4 regions of the Rahnella sp. NRRL B-41462 genome follow, and region 1 is predicted to be linked to each of the others. Evidence: predicted binding sites of a transcription regulator. Region 1 holds the regulator's gene; each other region holds the start of a gene.
The links. Region 1 encodes sigma-54, which starts transcription at its own class of promoters, with help from an activator protein. Its sites were predicted from a motif close to GTTGGCACANNTTTCGCTNT; they were not measured.
Positions count from the first base shown of each region.

Region 2: a site for sigma-54 is predicted at 1,992-2,011, ahead of norV (anaerobic nitric oxide reductase flavorubredoxin). Genes of this name have one in related genera too.
Region 3: a site for sigma-54 is predicted at 1,435-1,454, ahead of glnK (P-II family nitrogen regulator). Genes of this name have one in related genera too.
Region 4: a site for sigma-54 is predicted at 1,997-2,016, ahead of UC14_RS22695 (amino acid ABC transporter substrate-binding protein). Genes of this name have one in related genera too.

Region 1 covers NZ_JYDF01000071.1:27,182-31,057, forward strand. Annotated here, with positions in the region: gene lptA (lipopolysaccharide ABC transporter substrate-binding protein LptA) at 1-109, shown strand, start outside; gene lptB (LPS export ABC transporter ATP-binding protein) at 116-841, shown strand; gene rpoN (RNA polymerase factor sigma-54) at 943-2,376, shown strand; gene hpf (ribosome hibernation promoting factor) at 2,400-2,687, shown strand; gene ptsN (PTS IIA-like nitrogen regulatory protein PtsN) at 2,786-3,268, shown strand; gene rapZ (RNase adapter RapZ) at 3,336-3,876, shown strand, end outside.
Region 2 covers NZ_JYDF01000144.1:2,140-6,015, forward strand. Annotated here, with positions in the region: gene norW (NADH:flavorubredoxin reductase NorW) at 1-516, opposite strand, end outside; gene norV (anaerobic nitric oxide reductase flavorubredoxin) at 513-1,943, opposite strand; gene norR (nitric oxide reductase transcriptional regulator NorR) at 2,164-3,678, shown strand.
Region 3 covers NZ_JYDF01000075.1:28,448-32,323, reverse strand. Annotated here, with positions in the region: gene amtB (ammonium transporter AmtB) at 1-949, opposite strand, end outside; gene glnK (P-II family nitrogen regulator) at 1,035-1,373, opposite strand; gene UC14_RS17775 (SmdB family multidrug efflux ABC transporter permease/ATP-binding protein) at 1,715-3,547, opposite strand; gene UC14_RS17770 (SmdA family multidrug ABC transporter permease/ATP-binding protein) at 3,507-3,876, opposite strand, start outside.
Region 4 covers NZ_JYDF01000114.1:6,748-10,623, forward strand. Annotated here, with positions in the region: gene UC14_RS22690 (amino acid ABC transporter permease) at 1-776, opposite strand, end outside; gene UC14_RS22695 (amino acid ABC transporter substrate-binding protein) at 880-1,905, opposite strand; gene UC14_RS22700 (hypothetical protein) at 2,323-2,508, opposite strand; gene lpxP (kdo(2)-lipid IV(A) palmitoleoyltransferase) at 2,595-3,515, opposite strand.

The sequences.
Region 1 (3,876 bases):
GGAAGCCTTTAGTGATAAAGGTAACCGTGTGACGACCGTTCTGGTACCTTCGCAGCTGCAACAAAAAACGCCTGCAGCGGGCGGCCAGCCGACCAAAAAGAGTAACTGATATTTTATGGCTAAATTAATCGCAGAGAATCTGGCAAAGGCATACAAAGGCCGTAAGGTCGTTGAAGATGTCAGTCTGATGGTCAACTCGGGTGAAATCGTCGGGTTATTAGGGCCAAACGGTGCGGGTAAAACCACCACCTTTTACATGGTCGTGGGCATCGTCCAGCGCGATGCGGGCCGCATTATCGTTGATGATGAAGACATCAGCCTGCTGCCGCTGCATACCCGCGCCCGTCGCGGTATTGGCTATCTTCCGCAGGAAGCCTCCATTTTCCGTCGTCTGAGCGTATTTGATAACCTGATGGCGGTGCTGCAGATCCGTGACGATCTGACCAAAGAACAGCGTAATGACCGCGCTAATGAATTAATGGAAGAGTTCCATATTTCTCATTTGCGCGATAACCTCGGTCAGTCACTGTCTGGTGGTGAACGCCGTCGTGTTGAAATTGCCCGTGCACTGGCAGCGAACCCTAAATTCATCCTGCTGGATGAACCGTTCGCCGGGGTTGACCCGATTTCCGTTATCGACATCAAAAAAATCATTGAGCATTTACGTGACAGCGGCCTCGGCGTACTGATCACTGACCATAACGTTCGCGAAACACTCGACGTTTGTGAACGCGCGTATATCGTCAGTCAGGGGAAATTGATCGCCCACGGCACGCCAGCCGACATTCTTGCTGATGAACAAGTTAAACGTGTTTATCTTGGTGAAGAATTCCGTCTGTGATCTGTGCCGCCGGAACCGTGCCTGTTTCAACCTACACTGAAACAGGCCGTCTCTGACAGAAGTGTTGCCGTTTTCACTCATCAACGGAATTAAGCCAAGATATGAAGCAAGGTTTGCAACTCAGACTCAGCCAACAACTGGCAATGACTCCTCAGTTACAACAGGCCATCCGCTTGTTGCAACTATCCACGCTTGAGCTCCAGCAGGAGATCCAACTCGCGCTGGAGAGCAACCCTCTGTTGGAACAAACCGACCTTCATGAAGAAATCGACTCGGTAGAAACCACCGACAGCGAAGGGTTAGACACCCGCGAGGCACTCGAGCAGAAAGACATGCCGGAAGAGTTGCCGCTGGACGCCACCTGGGATGAGATTTACACCGCAGGCACGCCGTCAGGCACCGGCAATGATTACAGCGACGATGAGCTACCGATTTACCAGGGCGAAACCACGCAGACACTTCAGGATTACCTGATGTGGCAGGTCGAGCTGACGCCGTTCTCTGATACCGATGCCGCGATTGCCACGTCAATCGTCGATGCAGTGGATGACACCGGTTACCTGACCGTCTCCCTTGACGACATTCTCGAAAGCGTCGGTGATGAAAATGTCACCATGGACGAAGTCGAAGCCGTACTTAAGCGCGTTCAGCGTTTTGATCCGGTGGGTGTCGCCGCCCGTGACCTGCGCGACTGCCTGCTGATCCAGCTTTCTCAATATGCGACTGACACGCCTTTCATCACTGAAGCCCGTCTTATCATCAGCGAACATCTCGATTTGCTGGCGAACCATGATTTCCGCGCACTTATGCGATCAACCCGGTTAAAAGAAGATACACTGAAAGGAGCGATGCTCCTGATCCAGTCTCTTGATCCGCGTCCGGGCCAGTCTATCAACACCGGCGAATCCGAATACGTGATCCCGGATGTGCTGGTGCGTAAAGTGTCAGGTGTCTGGGCGGTAGAACTCAATTCCGACAGCATTCCGCGTCTGAAGATTAACCAGCAGTACGCCGCGATGGGGAATTCCGCACGCAGCGACAGCGACGGGCAATTTATCCGCAGCAATCTGCAGGAAGCCAAGTGGTTAATCAAAAGCCTGGAAAGCCGTAACGACACGCTGTTGAAAGTGACGCGCTGCATCGTTGAGCAGCAGCAGGCGTTCTTTGAACTGGGTGAAGAATTTATGAAACCTATGGTACTGGCAGATATTGCCAGTGCCGTGGAAATGCACGAATCGACGATTTCACGTGTGACGACGCAGAAGTTCCTGCACAGCCCGCGTGGCATTTTCGAACTGAAGTATTTCTTCTCCAGCCATGTCAGTACAGACAGCGGTGGCGAGGCATCGTCAACCGCGATCCGGGCGCTGGTGAAGAAATTAATCGCAGCGGAGAATCCTGTAAAACCGCTCAGTGACAGTAAGTTAGCGACCCTGCTTTCCGATCAGGGAATTATGGTTGCGCGTCGGACTGTCGCCAAATACCGAGAGTCTTTGTCCATCCCGCCCTCAAACCAACGTAAACAGTTAGTTTGACCTCAACAGAGAAGGAAGACATTATGCAGCTCAACATTACCGGACATCACATTGAGATCACGGATCCCCTGAGAGAGTTCATCACGTCGAAGCTGGCTAAGCTTGAGCAGTATTTCGACAGGATTAATCAGGTGTATGTGGTGTTGAGCGTGGAAAAGGTGCAGAAAGTAGCGGAAGCCACTTTGCATGTGAACGGAGGCGAATTACATGCCACCTCGGAACATCAGGATATGTACGCAGCGATTGACGGACTGGTTGATAAACTGGCCCGACAGTTGAATAAACATAAAGACAAACTGAAACAGCACTGACATTCATGTAGCCAACCCTGTGCTACAAACCTTCGGGCATCGGCTTGTGACCTTCGGGAAACGAGCCGATATAGCTTTAAGGGTGAAACAGCGCAAAAGTGAAAGATGACATGATTAACGATACTGCAATGCAATTAACGTCGGTGCTTAATGCCGAATGCACCAAAAGCGGCGTTCATTGCGCCAGCAAAAAACGCGCACTGGAAATCATCAGTGAGTTGGCCGCCAAACAATTAAATTTGTCGCCGCAGGTGATTTTCGACGCCATTTTGACCCGTGAACGTATGGGGAGCACCGGGATCGGTGCCGGGATCGCCATCCCGCACGGTAAGCTGGAAGAAGACACTTTACGTGCCGTCGGCGTATTCATTCAGCTTGAACAACCGATTGCTTTTGACGCCATCGATAATCAGCCGGTAGATTTGCTTTTTGCCTTGCTGGTACCGGCAGATCAATGTAAAACCCATTTACATACATTATCTTTAGTCGCTAAGAAATTAGCTGATAAAACAGTGTGTCGCCGTCTGCGTGGCGCGCAAAGTGACGAAGAACTGTTCCAGATAATGACTGAAAACGAATAAATTGCTGATTCCCGGTACAGTGCCGGGAAAATGAATTCTGCACACTGAATGCCAGGGGAGTGACACCATGGTGCTGATGATTGTCAGCGGCCGTTCCGGTTCCGGGAAGTCGGTTGCCCTACGGGCACTAGAAGACATGGGTTTTTACTGCGTGGATAACCTGCCGGTGGTGTTATTGCCGCAGCTTGCCCAGACCCTTGTTGAACGTAATACGTCAGCGGCCGTCAGCATTGACGTCCGTAACATGCCGGAAACACCGGAAGTTTATGAGTATGCGATGTCACAACTGCCGGAGAGCTTCTCACCGCAGTTGTTATTCCTTGATGCCGACCGCAATACTTTGATCCGCCGCTACAGCGACACCCGTCGACTGCACCCGCTTTCCAGCAAAAATCTGTCCCTCGAAAGTGCCATTGATGAAGAAGCCGATCTGCTCGAACCACTGCGTTCGTCTGCGGATCTGATCATCGACACCTCCGAAATGTCCGTGCATGAACTGGCAGAAATGCTGCGTACCCGTCTGCTGGGTAAACGCGAGCGCGAACTGACGATGGTGTTCGAATCCTTCGGTTTCAAACACGGCATTCCGATTGATGCGGATTATGTTT
Region 2 (3,876 bases), on a different contig from region 1:
ATTATCCACCACAATGACCTGTTTACCCGCGCGGCAAAAATCCATTGCCAGTTCTGTACCAATCAGACCAGCCCCCAAGATCATCACCCGACGGGCATCACGCAGCGACGTTTCACAAGCCAGGAACTCCTGCTGGCTGTTGAGTGTCAGCATCAGCTCTTTGCCGGCAATGGGCGGAAGCAGGGCGTTGGAGCCGGTCGCCAGTACCAGTTTGTCGTATGGCCATTGCTGGTCGCCACACTTCACCAGGCGTTCACGAGTGTTAATCTCAGTCACCCAGCTGTTCGCATTCAGTGCCAGATTAAATTGCTCAGCAAACTCCCCGGCATGTTGCCGGGTGAGGTCGTTCGCACGTTGATTCAGGCTGATGACATGGCTGAGATCGGGTTTGTTATACTCGTCCATGCTGTCGGCGGCAATCATGCGTACGGGAACCTGCGCATCATGCTTACGGATATTTTTCACCAGTTGGCGGGCGGCAAAGCCCGAACCGATGATCACAATGCCATGATTCATTTTACCTCCGTCGCCAGCACATCAAACACGTCTTTCCCCAGTGAGCATTCAGGGCACAGGAAGCTGTCGGGTACATCGTTCCATGGCGTTCCGGCGGCAACATCCTGCATTGGTTCGCCGGTTTCAGGATAGTAAACCCACTGGCAAACACTGCACTGCATACGTGGGCCGAGGTCGGCATCGCTTTTCGTTTCCACAACGCTCTCTTGTGGCGCCACATCGATGGTGGCAGCCAGCGCCCACTGTTGGGCAAGTTCACGACCGTGGGCACGGCAAATATCCTGCGCATCGCCATCCGGACGCCATTTGGCTTTCAGGCTCAGCGACATTTCCAGACCTGCATCCTGTAAACGTGTGGAAAGGCGGTCTACAGCACCGCCGCTCCAGCCGTGTGAACCGAAGGCACTGGCGCGTTTATTCCGAAAACGCAGACCGGTCATCTCTTCAACCAGACCGGCAATTTTCGGCATCATCACGTTATTCATCGTAGAGGTGCCCACCAGAACGCCTTTGGAGCGGAATACGTTCGTCAGGACTTCGTTTTTATCACTACGGGCGATGTTAAAGATTTTCACGGCCACGCGTGGATCGGCTTCCGTGATCCCCTGAGCGATAGCATCAGCCATCATGCGGGTGTTATTGGACATGGTGTCGTAGAAAATAGTGATGCGATCTTCCTGGTAATCAGCCGCCCACTTCAGATACAGCTCGACGATTTGCGTTGGGTTTTCACGCCATACCACACCGTGTGAAGTGGCAATCATATCGACAGGCAAATTGAAGCCGAGGATTTCGGTGATTTTCGGCGTCACCAGGCGGCTGAATGGCGTCAGAATGTTGGCGTAATAACGCTGGCACTGCTCGAACAATTCAGCCTGATCAACTTCATCGTTAAACAGATGTTCATCGCAATAGTGCTGGCCAAAAGCATCGTTACTGAACAGCACTGCATCGCCTGTCATGTATGTCATCATGCTGTCCGGCCAGTGCAGCATTGGCGTTTCAACAAAGATGAGTTGCTTGCCATTGCCAATATCCAGGCTGTCGCCGGTTTTCACCACATTGAAATTCCATTCCGGATGATGATGATGCCCGTTGATGGAATCAATACCGTTGGCAGTACAGTAAATTGGTGTGTTCGGAATGTAGGACATCAGCTCAGAAAGAGCGCCAGCATGATCTTCTTCCGCATGGTTGATAACAATATAGTCGAGGGTGTTCAGGTCAATTTCACGTGCCAGGTTCTGGACAAATTCGCGGCTAAATTTATGATCGACAGTATCGATAAGCACCGTTTTTTCTTCTTGAATCAAATAACTGTTATAGCTACTGCCGCGCAATGTTTTGTATTCGGTACCATGAAAATCACGCACTTCCCAGTCACGTTGTCCAACCCACTGGATGTTGTTTTTAACTAAAATAGCCATTTGTCATTACCTTAAATAGAATTAAAAAATGCAGCTCATCTGCCCTATGTAGCATATGGCGTGCCAATTATTTAACCAATTGATTTATAATAATTTTATATCAGTTACTGATTGACGTAATTGTCAATATGACTATGCCAAGGATTGTCGCATTGACAAGTAAATTGTCTTTTTGACAGTACTAATGTACGTTAGCGAGACTATTTTTATGGAGTCGCTTATGAGCCTGTCGATCACCTCTCTTGCCAATATTGCCATTGACCTGCAACGCGGCATTTCTCATCAGGATCGTTTTTCCCGTCTGGTCCGCGCCCTGCGCCTGCTGTTAGGCAGCGATGCCACGGCTTTACTGCGTTATGAGGCGCGGCAGTTTCGTCCACTGGCTATAGATGGTCTGGCGCAAGATGTACTCGGGCGGCGTTTTGATTTAGATGTCCATCCACGTCTGGAGGCGATTGCGCGTGCGGGTGATGTGGTGCGCTTTCCGGCAGACAGTGAATTACCCGATCCTTACGACGGTCTCATTCCCAACCACACGGATTTAAAAGTCCATGCCTGCCTTGGTCTGCCGTTATTTGCCGATCAAAACCTGATTGGTGCATTAACCGTGGATGGCATGGACCCTTTACAGTTCGACCATTTCAGTGATGAAGAGTTACGCTTAATAAGTGTGCTGGCGGCGGGTGCGTTGAATAATGCCCTGTTAATGGAACAACTCGAAAATCAGACGTCTGCGGTGGCGACACTTCCCCTCACCACCCGAACAGCCAGCGCTAAAATGGTGGGATTGTCTGCGGGAATGATGCAGCTCAGGAAAGAGATTGAGAGCGTCGCGGGCTCCGACCTGAATGTGTTAATCACCGGAGAAACCGGTGTTGGTAAGGAACTTGTGGCGCGCGCGGTACATAACGGGTCGGCACGTGCGGCAAACCCACTGATTTACCTGAACTGTGCGGCGTTGCCAGAAAGTGTGGCGGAAAGTGAGCTGTTCGGTCATGTAAAAGGGGCATTTACCGGAGCCATTCACCATCGAACCGGTAAGTTTGAAATGGCAGATAACGGCACGCTTTTTCTTGATGAAATAGGTGAATTGCCCTTAACGCTGCAGGCAAAACTGCTGCGGGTTTTGCAGTATGGTGATATACAGCGTGTGGGGGATGACAGCAGTCATCGTGTGAATGTGCGGGTACTGGCGGCGACCAACCGCGATCTCAGGCAGCATATGCTGACAGGAGAATTTCGGGCTGACTTATTTCACCGTTTAAGCGTGTTTCCTCTGCATGTGCCGCCACTGCGCGAACGGGATGACGATATCACGTTGTTGGCTGGTTTTTTCTGCGAGCAAAGTCGCATAAAAATGGGGTTAAAACAGGTTTCGTTAAGCGATGCTGCCCGTGAGTTACTGCGCGGTTACGACTGGCCAGGGAATATTCGCGAACTGGAACACGCACTGTATCGTGCCACTGTGCTGGCGCGTTCTGGCAAACCGGATGGTGAAATCTGGCTTCAGCCTCAGCATTTTCAGTTGGCGGATGCAGAAGTTAAATCTGTGAATACCCGCGTTGTGGCCGCGCTTGTGGTCGATAATTTGCGTGCAGCGACAGATGATTACCAGCGCCAGATCATTATCAGTACGCTGGATGCTAACACAGGCAACTGGGCTGCCTGCGCCCGACAATTACAACTGGATGTTGGTAATTTACACCGTCTGGCAAAACGCCTTGGCGTGAAATAGGGTACTGTTGCTAATCGGGTTGCTGGCTCTCTTAAATTGAGTACGGTACAAGCATCAGAGTTAATCCGCAGTATGCTTAAAGCATACGTTAGTCTAAACTGGTACAGAGCATCACTGAAGCGGATGGAATAAATAAAACGCCGTATCGGTTGAATTATATTGATGATGAAAGAGTTCTACACTGGGAGCCTAGATTTT
Region 3 (3,876 bases), on a different contig from region 1:
TGATACCGCCTACGAGACCGATGATGAGAGCACCACCCACGCCGACCGTACCACATGCAGGTGTGATAGCGACCAGACCTGCGATAGCACCGGAGCTTGCGCCCAGCAGTGAAGGTTTACCACGCACCATCCATTCAACCAGTGTCCAGGACAGGATTGCACCAGCCGTTGCAATCACCGTGTTCAGGAAAGCCAACGCGGCAACAGGGCTTGCTGCACTTGCAGAACCTGCGTTGAAGCCGAACCAACCCACATACAGGATTGATGCACCAGTGAAGACCATTGGCAGGTTGTGTGGTTTGAAAGCTTCTTTACCGAAACCGGCACGTTTACCCAGCAGATAAGCCCCCACCAGACCTGCGATAGCGGCGTTGATGTGAACAACGGTACCACCGGCAAAATCCAGCGCACCATCAGCAGCCAGGAAACCGCCTGCCCACACCATGTGAGCCATCGGGATGTAAGAGAAAGTCAGCCAGATCACAGTGAAAATCAGAACCGCTGAGAAACGTACACGTTCAGCGATACCGCCCACGATCAGCGCCACAGTGATACAGGCAAATGAGCACTGGAAAGCAACGTGGATCATCTGGGAGAAGGTGCCTGTCACGGAGTCCAGGCCGATGCCTTTCATCATGACGTTACTGAAACCACCGAAGAACGCGTTACCTTCGCTGAAGGCCAGACTGTAGCCGTAGAGGATCCACAACACGCAGACCAGAGCAAAGGTGACAATAACCTGAGTCAGCATGGACAAAACGTTTTTAGAACGCAGTAAGCCACCGTAGAACAACGCCACGCCCGGTACGGTCATGAACAATACCAGCGCGGTACAAATCATCATAAAGGCGTTATCAGCACCGTTTGCCGCTGCTGGCGCTGCTGCCATGGCAAGCGAAGGCAGCAAAGCCACGGCACCAAGCCCCATCATGGATAAAAGTTTTTTCATTATTAACCCACCCCTGTTTCTCAAAACTGTTTTTTCTAATCTGATTTATCTCAAACCGATTGGTATGAGAGATAAAAGCCTGAAATTACAGTGCTGCTTCGTCGGTTTCACCAGTACGAATACGGATAACACGTTGCAATTCAGCAACGAAAATTTTGCCATCACCGATCTTGCCGGTATAGGCCGCTTTGCTGATCACATCGATCACTTCATCAAGCTGATCGTCTGCAATAGCAATGTCGATTTTTACTTTTGGCAGAAAGTTCACGCTGTATTCCGCGCCACGGTAAAGTTCGGCATGACCTTTCTGACGGCCAAAACCTTTAACTTCCGTTACGGTCAGCCCCTGAATTCCAACAGCAGACAGCGCTTCACGCACGTCTTCCAGCTTAAAAGGTTTGATCACCACAGTAACCAGCTTCATTGTGCCACTCCTCGAATTAAGGGCTTGCCGCGAGAGGATTCGCGCCCGATACGGATTGGATAAAGCAAAGGATGTGCCAGAGTTGAAATCGGGCGCAGATTCATGCAATTCCCGCGTAATACGGCATTTTCAGAATAATCGTGACCAGGCGCACAGTTGTCATGCCATATGCAGCACAGCAGCACACGCACCATTTAAGTGCTCACCGCTGCTTTTTAGTGCACCCGAATTGAAAAAGGGTTCTGCCTGCATGAATACAGTGCGGGGAAAAGAAAAACAGGAAATGAAAAACGGAGAAAGAAGAAAGCCGGTGCCGCAGGGATACGGCACCGATGCAAAGATTATGCGTTTTCTGTTGCAGGCATAATCTGTCCGGCAGAAGCCAATTGCTGTCCGGCAAGTTGCAACTGATACATCTGATAATACCGGCCTTTTTCTGCCAGCAGTTGCAAGTGATTACCCTGCTCAACAGCCTGGCCACGGTGCAATACCAAAATATTATCGGCATCCACAATCGTCGAAAGCCGATGTGCGATAACCACAAGCGTAGTCTGCTGCCTGATAGCCCGTAATGCACGCTGAATAGCCTGCTCGGTGCCGGAATCAATATTGGCCGTTGCCTCGTCAAGGATCAGAATTTCCGGTGCCTGCACCAAAACGCGCGCCATCGCCAGTAATTGTTTCTGCCCGACAGAAAGATTATTGCCCTGCTCTCCCAGACGCGTATTCAAACCTTCGGGCATTTCGCGTACCAGCGGTGAGAGCTGCACAATGTCCAGCGCGTGCCACACCTGCGCTTCATCAATATCACGGCCTAACGTGACATTAGCGAACACGGATTCTGCCAGAACCACCGGATCCTGCTGAACCATTGCAATACCTTTGCGCAGGCTGGTGTGCGATAAGTCGGCGAGGTTACGTCCGTCAACCCTGACCTCACCTTTGTTTAACGGGTAATAACCCATCAGCAGATTTGCCAGCGTACTTTTACCACTGCCGGTATGTCCAACCAACGCCACAAAACCGCGCGAAGGCACGTGCAGGGAAATATTTTCCAGCACCCATTTATCCGGGAGGTAAGCAAAGCTGACGTCTTTGATGTCAATCTCGCCGCTGGTGAGCAACTTTTCGTCTGGCCCGTATTGCTGTTGCGTCCTGTCCATCAAATCAAAGATACGTTCACCGGCAACGACTGCCTGCTGCATAATCGATTGTTGTGAGGTCAGTTCAATCAGAGGCTCGTTGAGCCGTCCGAGATAATTGATGAAGGCGTACAGAACCCCAACGCCCACAGAACCTTCGGCACTGAATCCGAAGAGAATGAGCAGACCGCATAAAATCAACGACGAGAATAAGCTGAGCAAAGGACGCAACAGAAATCCTTCCAGTCGCAGCGTTTGCATGCGGGCCAGGTAGTGCGACTGGCTGGCGCGGGCAAGCCGTTCGCCAAACCTTTTCTGCTGACGGAATTGCTGAATCACATTCATACCGTTGATGACTTCATTGAAGCCATCATTAATATCCGCCAGATAAGCGCGTACTTTGCGCACCACCGGCGTACTGTAAATCTGGTACAGCCCCATCACGACAAATACGGCCGGGAAGATACAAATTGCCACCGATGCCAGTCGCCAGTCGAGGCTGAACATCGCCACCAGCATCGCACCAATCAGGGCGATGCTGCGTAAGACTGTCGACACCACGGTCACATACAGATCACGGATAACTTCCGTGTCATTAGTCACGCGGGAAATCAGCTGACCTACAGGCTGTGTATCAAATGCGCTCAACGGTTGCCGTAATGCCGCATCCATGACTTCGGTGCGCAGGCATTGGACGACACCCACCGCAGCACGGTTGAACAACAGTGCCTGAAAATAGTGCAGGCTTGCTGCCAGGAATTGCAGGAAGATAAAACTCAGCGCGAGCAAACTGACTTTCCCCCACGGCATTTCACCTTTAGCCACGTAGTGATCGATAAAGAAGCTGATTAATATAGGGCCGGTCACTTCCGCTGCCGCTGCAATCCACAGCATTAGAACCGCATAAGACAACGGCTTGCGGTAAGGTTTCCCGTATTTCAACAGGCGCTTTAGCGTTGGCCAAAGCTTCTGAATTTTAATTTTTTTGGGTTCAGCCACGGTGTTCCGGCTCCTTTTCCTGTGACACATCATCCAGCGCAGCTTCTAATTGCTGATAACGGAACATATCGCGGTACCAGCCGGCTTCGGCAGCAAGCTGGTCATGATTGCCACGCTGCGAAATACTCCCCTGGCTGAAGACCAGAATCTCACTGGCTTCGGTCAGTGCAGAGAGACGATGTGCGCTGATGATCACCGTACGGTCACTTCCCCACTGACGCAGATTGTGCAGAATCTGGTGCTCCGTCCGGCCATCAACGGCGGATAAAGCATCATCCAGGATCAGAATTTCGGCTTTGAGGAGCAATGCGCGCGCAATCGAAATACGCTGCTTCTGACCACCCGATAACATGACGCCGCGC
Region 4 (3,876 bases), on a different contig from region 1:
TCCGGGATCAGCACCATGCCGCCACGGAAGTTGAACCCGCGTAGCGCAGGCACGTCCCAGTGCAGCGCAGGCCCGAAAATCAGGTGCGCCAGCGCCGGAAAGACAACCAGCATCACAATCGCCCACGGCCAGATATGCCAGATCCGGCCGGTGTGAATCTGGCGGAAATGGTTGTAGCGTTGCAGCGCGATGATGCCAAAAATCGCCAGCAGCACGGCGATAAAGCCCGCCAGACTGCCCGGTGCCAGTTCCGGTGAGGGCAGATAAAAGCCACGGTTACTGACGAAAGCCAGGTCAAAAGCATTCAGACTCTGACGCGGCCCCGGCAGGTTACGCAGTACGGCGAAATACCAGAAGAAGATTTGCAGCAGCGGGGGAATGTTACGGAACGTCTCGATATATACCGTCGAGACTTTGCGAATCAACCAGTTATCGGAAAGGCGTCCTAAGCCGATAATGAACCCGAGAATCGAGGCAAAAACGATACACAGCGCGGAAACCAGCAGCGTATTCAGCAGACCGATAACAAATACGCGGGCGTAGGTGTCACCTTCCTGGTAATCAATAAGATGCTGAACAATGCCGAAACCGGCACCTTTTTCAAGAAACGCAAATCCCGAGGTGATCCCTCGTGTAGTCAGATTGGTAATGGTGTTGTGGAGCAAGTAACCCAAACAGGCTACCAGCAACACCACCGCGAAAATTTGGTAAATCCAGGCTCGTACGGCTGGGTTGGTCAGCGATAACGAACCTTTTTCGGTTGGGCGTTGCGACATAGTGAATGGCCTTTAGCAATCTTTCACCGGGAAGTGATGCACCGGGGAACGACCGGTGCATCAACATCCTTAAACACTTTTCAACTTCATGAAGAAAGGATATTTAGCGAACTGGAGGAGCGTATTGGATCCCGCCTTTATTCCACAATGCGTTCTGGCCACGTTTGATTTTCAGCTCGCTGCCCTGACCGACGTTGCGTTCAAAGCTTTCGCCGTAGTTGCCGACCTGTTTAACGATTTTTACTACCCAGTCATTAGGCACTTTCAGGTCAGCACCGTAAGTCCCGGTTTTGCCCAGCAGGTTGCTCATATCAGGTGTCGTCGGGTTAGCCGCCAGCTTATCCACGTTCTGAGAGGTTACGCCCATTTCTTCAGCGTTCAGCATCGCGAACAGTGACCAGCGGACGATCGCCAGCCAGTCTTCGTCACCACGACGAACTACCGGACCCAGAGGTTCTTTAGAAATCACTTCCGGCAGAACGATGAATTCGTCTGGTTTGCCGAGTTTGATACGCAGTGCGTACAACTGAGACTGGTCAGAGGCCAGGGTGTCACAACGACCTGAGTCCAGCGCTTTCGCACTTTCGTCCGAGCGGTCGAAGGTGACCGGGGTGTAAGTCATTTTGTTGGCTTTGAAGTAGTCAGCCACGTTCAGCTCGGTATCCGTACCGGCCTGCAGACAGACCGTTGCGCCATCGAGTTCTTTCGCGCTTTTCAGGCCCGCTTTCTGGTGAGTCAGGAAGCCGATACCGTCGTAGTAGTTTACGCCAGCGAAAATCATGCCCATGCCCGCATCGCGGGAAGAGGTCCAGGTCGTGTTACGTGACAGGATGTCCACTTCGCCAGACTGCAGCGCGGTGAAACGCTCTTTGGCAGTCAGCGGGGTATATTTCACTTTCTCAGCATCACCAAACACGGCAGCAGCCACCGCACGGCAGACGTCAACGTCGATACCGGTGAATTTGCCTTTGGAGTCAGCGTAAGAGAAGCCTGGCAGGCCGTCGCTGATACCGCATTGAACAAATCCTTTCTTTTTAACGGCATCCAGAGTGGTACCTGCATGAGCCTGACCAGCCAGTGTCACGAAGCTTGCTGCGGCAATCAGTGTTGAGAGCAATATTTTTTTCATAAAGCGTCCTGTGAGACAAAACTGAAAATTATTATTGTGTAAGTGCCGGAGCACCCTGTCTGTTTATGGGGCAACGCCCTCTGCACCTGTCTTTGCAAAGGGAGTGCCAACATGAAAAACGCCCCATCAATCAAGTCATGTAGAGGAATTGCACAGTAACATTGACGAGGCGTATAAAATTTATTGCCCCGTTTCAGTGCGCGGTCAATGTGGCTGCGTTAAATGAGTGCGGAATATTTCAATATTGGAGTGCAGATCGCGCTGTTTGCAGCGAAGTGAAATGTGCATTCATATTTGGAAAAAAAATGAGGCAAAACGATGAGTAAATCTCTCAGACCAGGCGTTCTGAGAGATATGTTGGCATGACGGGATTTAAAACAGGGGACATTATCAGTGCAGCGGAGAAAATAGAGTGACTTATTTGGCCTGATCTTTACTGCCTTTGATCAGTTTACGCGCCGCCGCAATCTGGTCATTGTCCGGCGTTTTAGGTTTGGCTTTGTTGAGCGCAGAACTGAGGCCTGAGCGCCCCCAAAGGTCAAAGCTGTCATCATCTTTGAGATGGTCAAAGATAGAAGGTGTCGCGTCGGGTTTTTTAGCCATAAAGATTACAGATCTCTTATTGGATGCAATGAATGAAAAAAGCCCGACGCGGTGGCATCGGGCTACTGTTTTATGGCCTCTGGCGCTTATCGATAAAGCGAAGGCGCACCCGCCGGGCGGGTTTTAAAGCGGCGATGCAGCCAGAGATACTGATCCGGCGCACGCATAATTTCTTTTTCGATCACGCGATTCATGTAGGCTGCTGCCGCCATTTCATCGTCGATCGGGTAATCCTGCAACTGGGGCTGGATAACCAGTTCATAACCCGCACCGCCTGCTTTACGTACCAGCACAACGGTCACCAGCGCAGGTTTTGCCAGACGCGCCAGCATAAAGGTTCCGCTGGTAGTTGCGGCCTGATCGACAGCAAACAGTGGCGCAAATACGCTGCCACGCGGGCCGTAATCCTGATCCGGCGCAAACCAGACAGCTTCGCCTTTTTTAAGCGCGTGAACCATACCGCGTAAATCTTTGCGATCGAGCATCGCCTTGTTAGACCGCATACGCCCCCAGGTCTGCACAAATTCCATCGCTTTATTATTGTGCGGGCGATACATCGCCATCATCGGCTGACATAAGCCCATCGCGCGGCCGCCTAATTCCAGCGACATAAAATGCACGCCAATCACCAGCACGCCCTGTTTGTTTTCCTGCGCCTTTTTCAGGTTGTGCAGGCCGCTGACATCAAACCAGCGTTTAACACGGGCATCCGACCAGAACCAGGCCATGCCGGTTTCCAGCAGGCCCATGCCAAGGGATTCAAAGTTGCTGATGATGCGCGCTTCGACCTGATCAGCGGGGAGATCCGGGAAGCACAATTGCAGGTTACGGCGCGTTATCGACACACGACGTTTCAGGAAACGCATGGACGTCCGGCCCAGCCAGATGCCGAGACGGTTTAACACCGGATAAGGAAGCTGAACCAGCAGGAACAATACGCCAAGGCCAAACCAGGTCAGCCAGTAACGTGGATGTAAAAATGATGCGCGAAAGCGAGGAGAATTCATAAAAGCCCAATCATCTGCATAAAAAACCGGGGTAACGCGTCAGGGGTTAGCTCAGTCGCGATACGAATTGTCTGTTAAAGAGTGGGACAACATGCGGGTGTAAACGTTTCCGAAAGCACATATATTGACTCACTTTTACTTTATCAAGACACAATTAAAAGGCGGGATCGCGAAGCTGAAGGGCTGTCCGTAGGCGTTGAGCGGGGCGAATTCGACTCTTGCCGTGAGTATAACATGTCGTGTGATCTAACCGCAGAGGGTAATTGTCCGATAAACGCACTCTTTACTGTTTATTTACGTGTGGGTTTAGACAATAAAATGAAAACGCTACGGAAAGAAGGCATTAGCATTCAGACGTCGC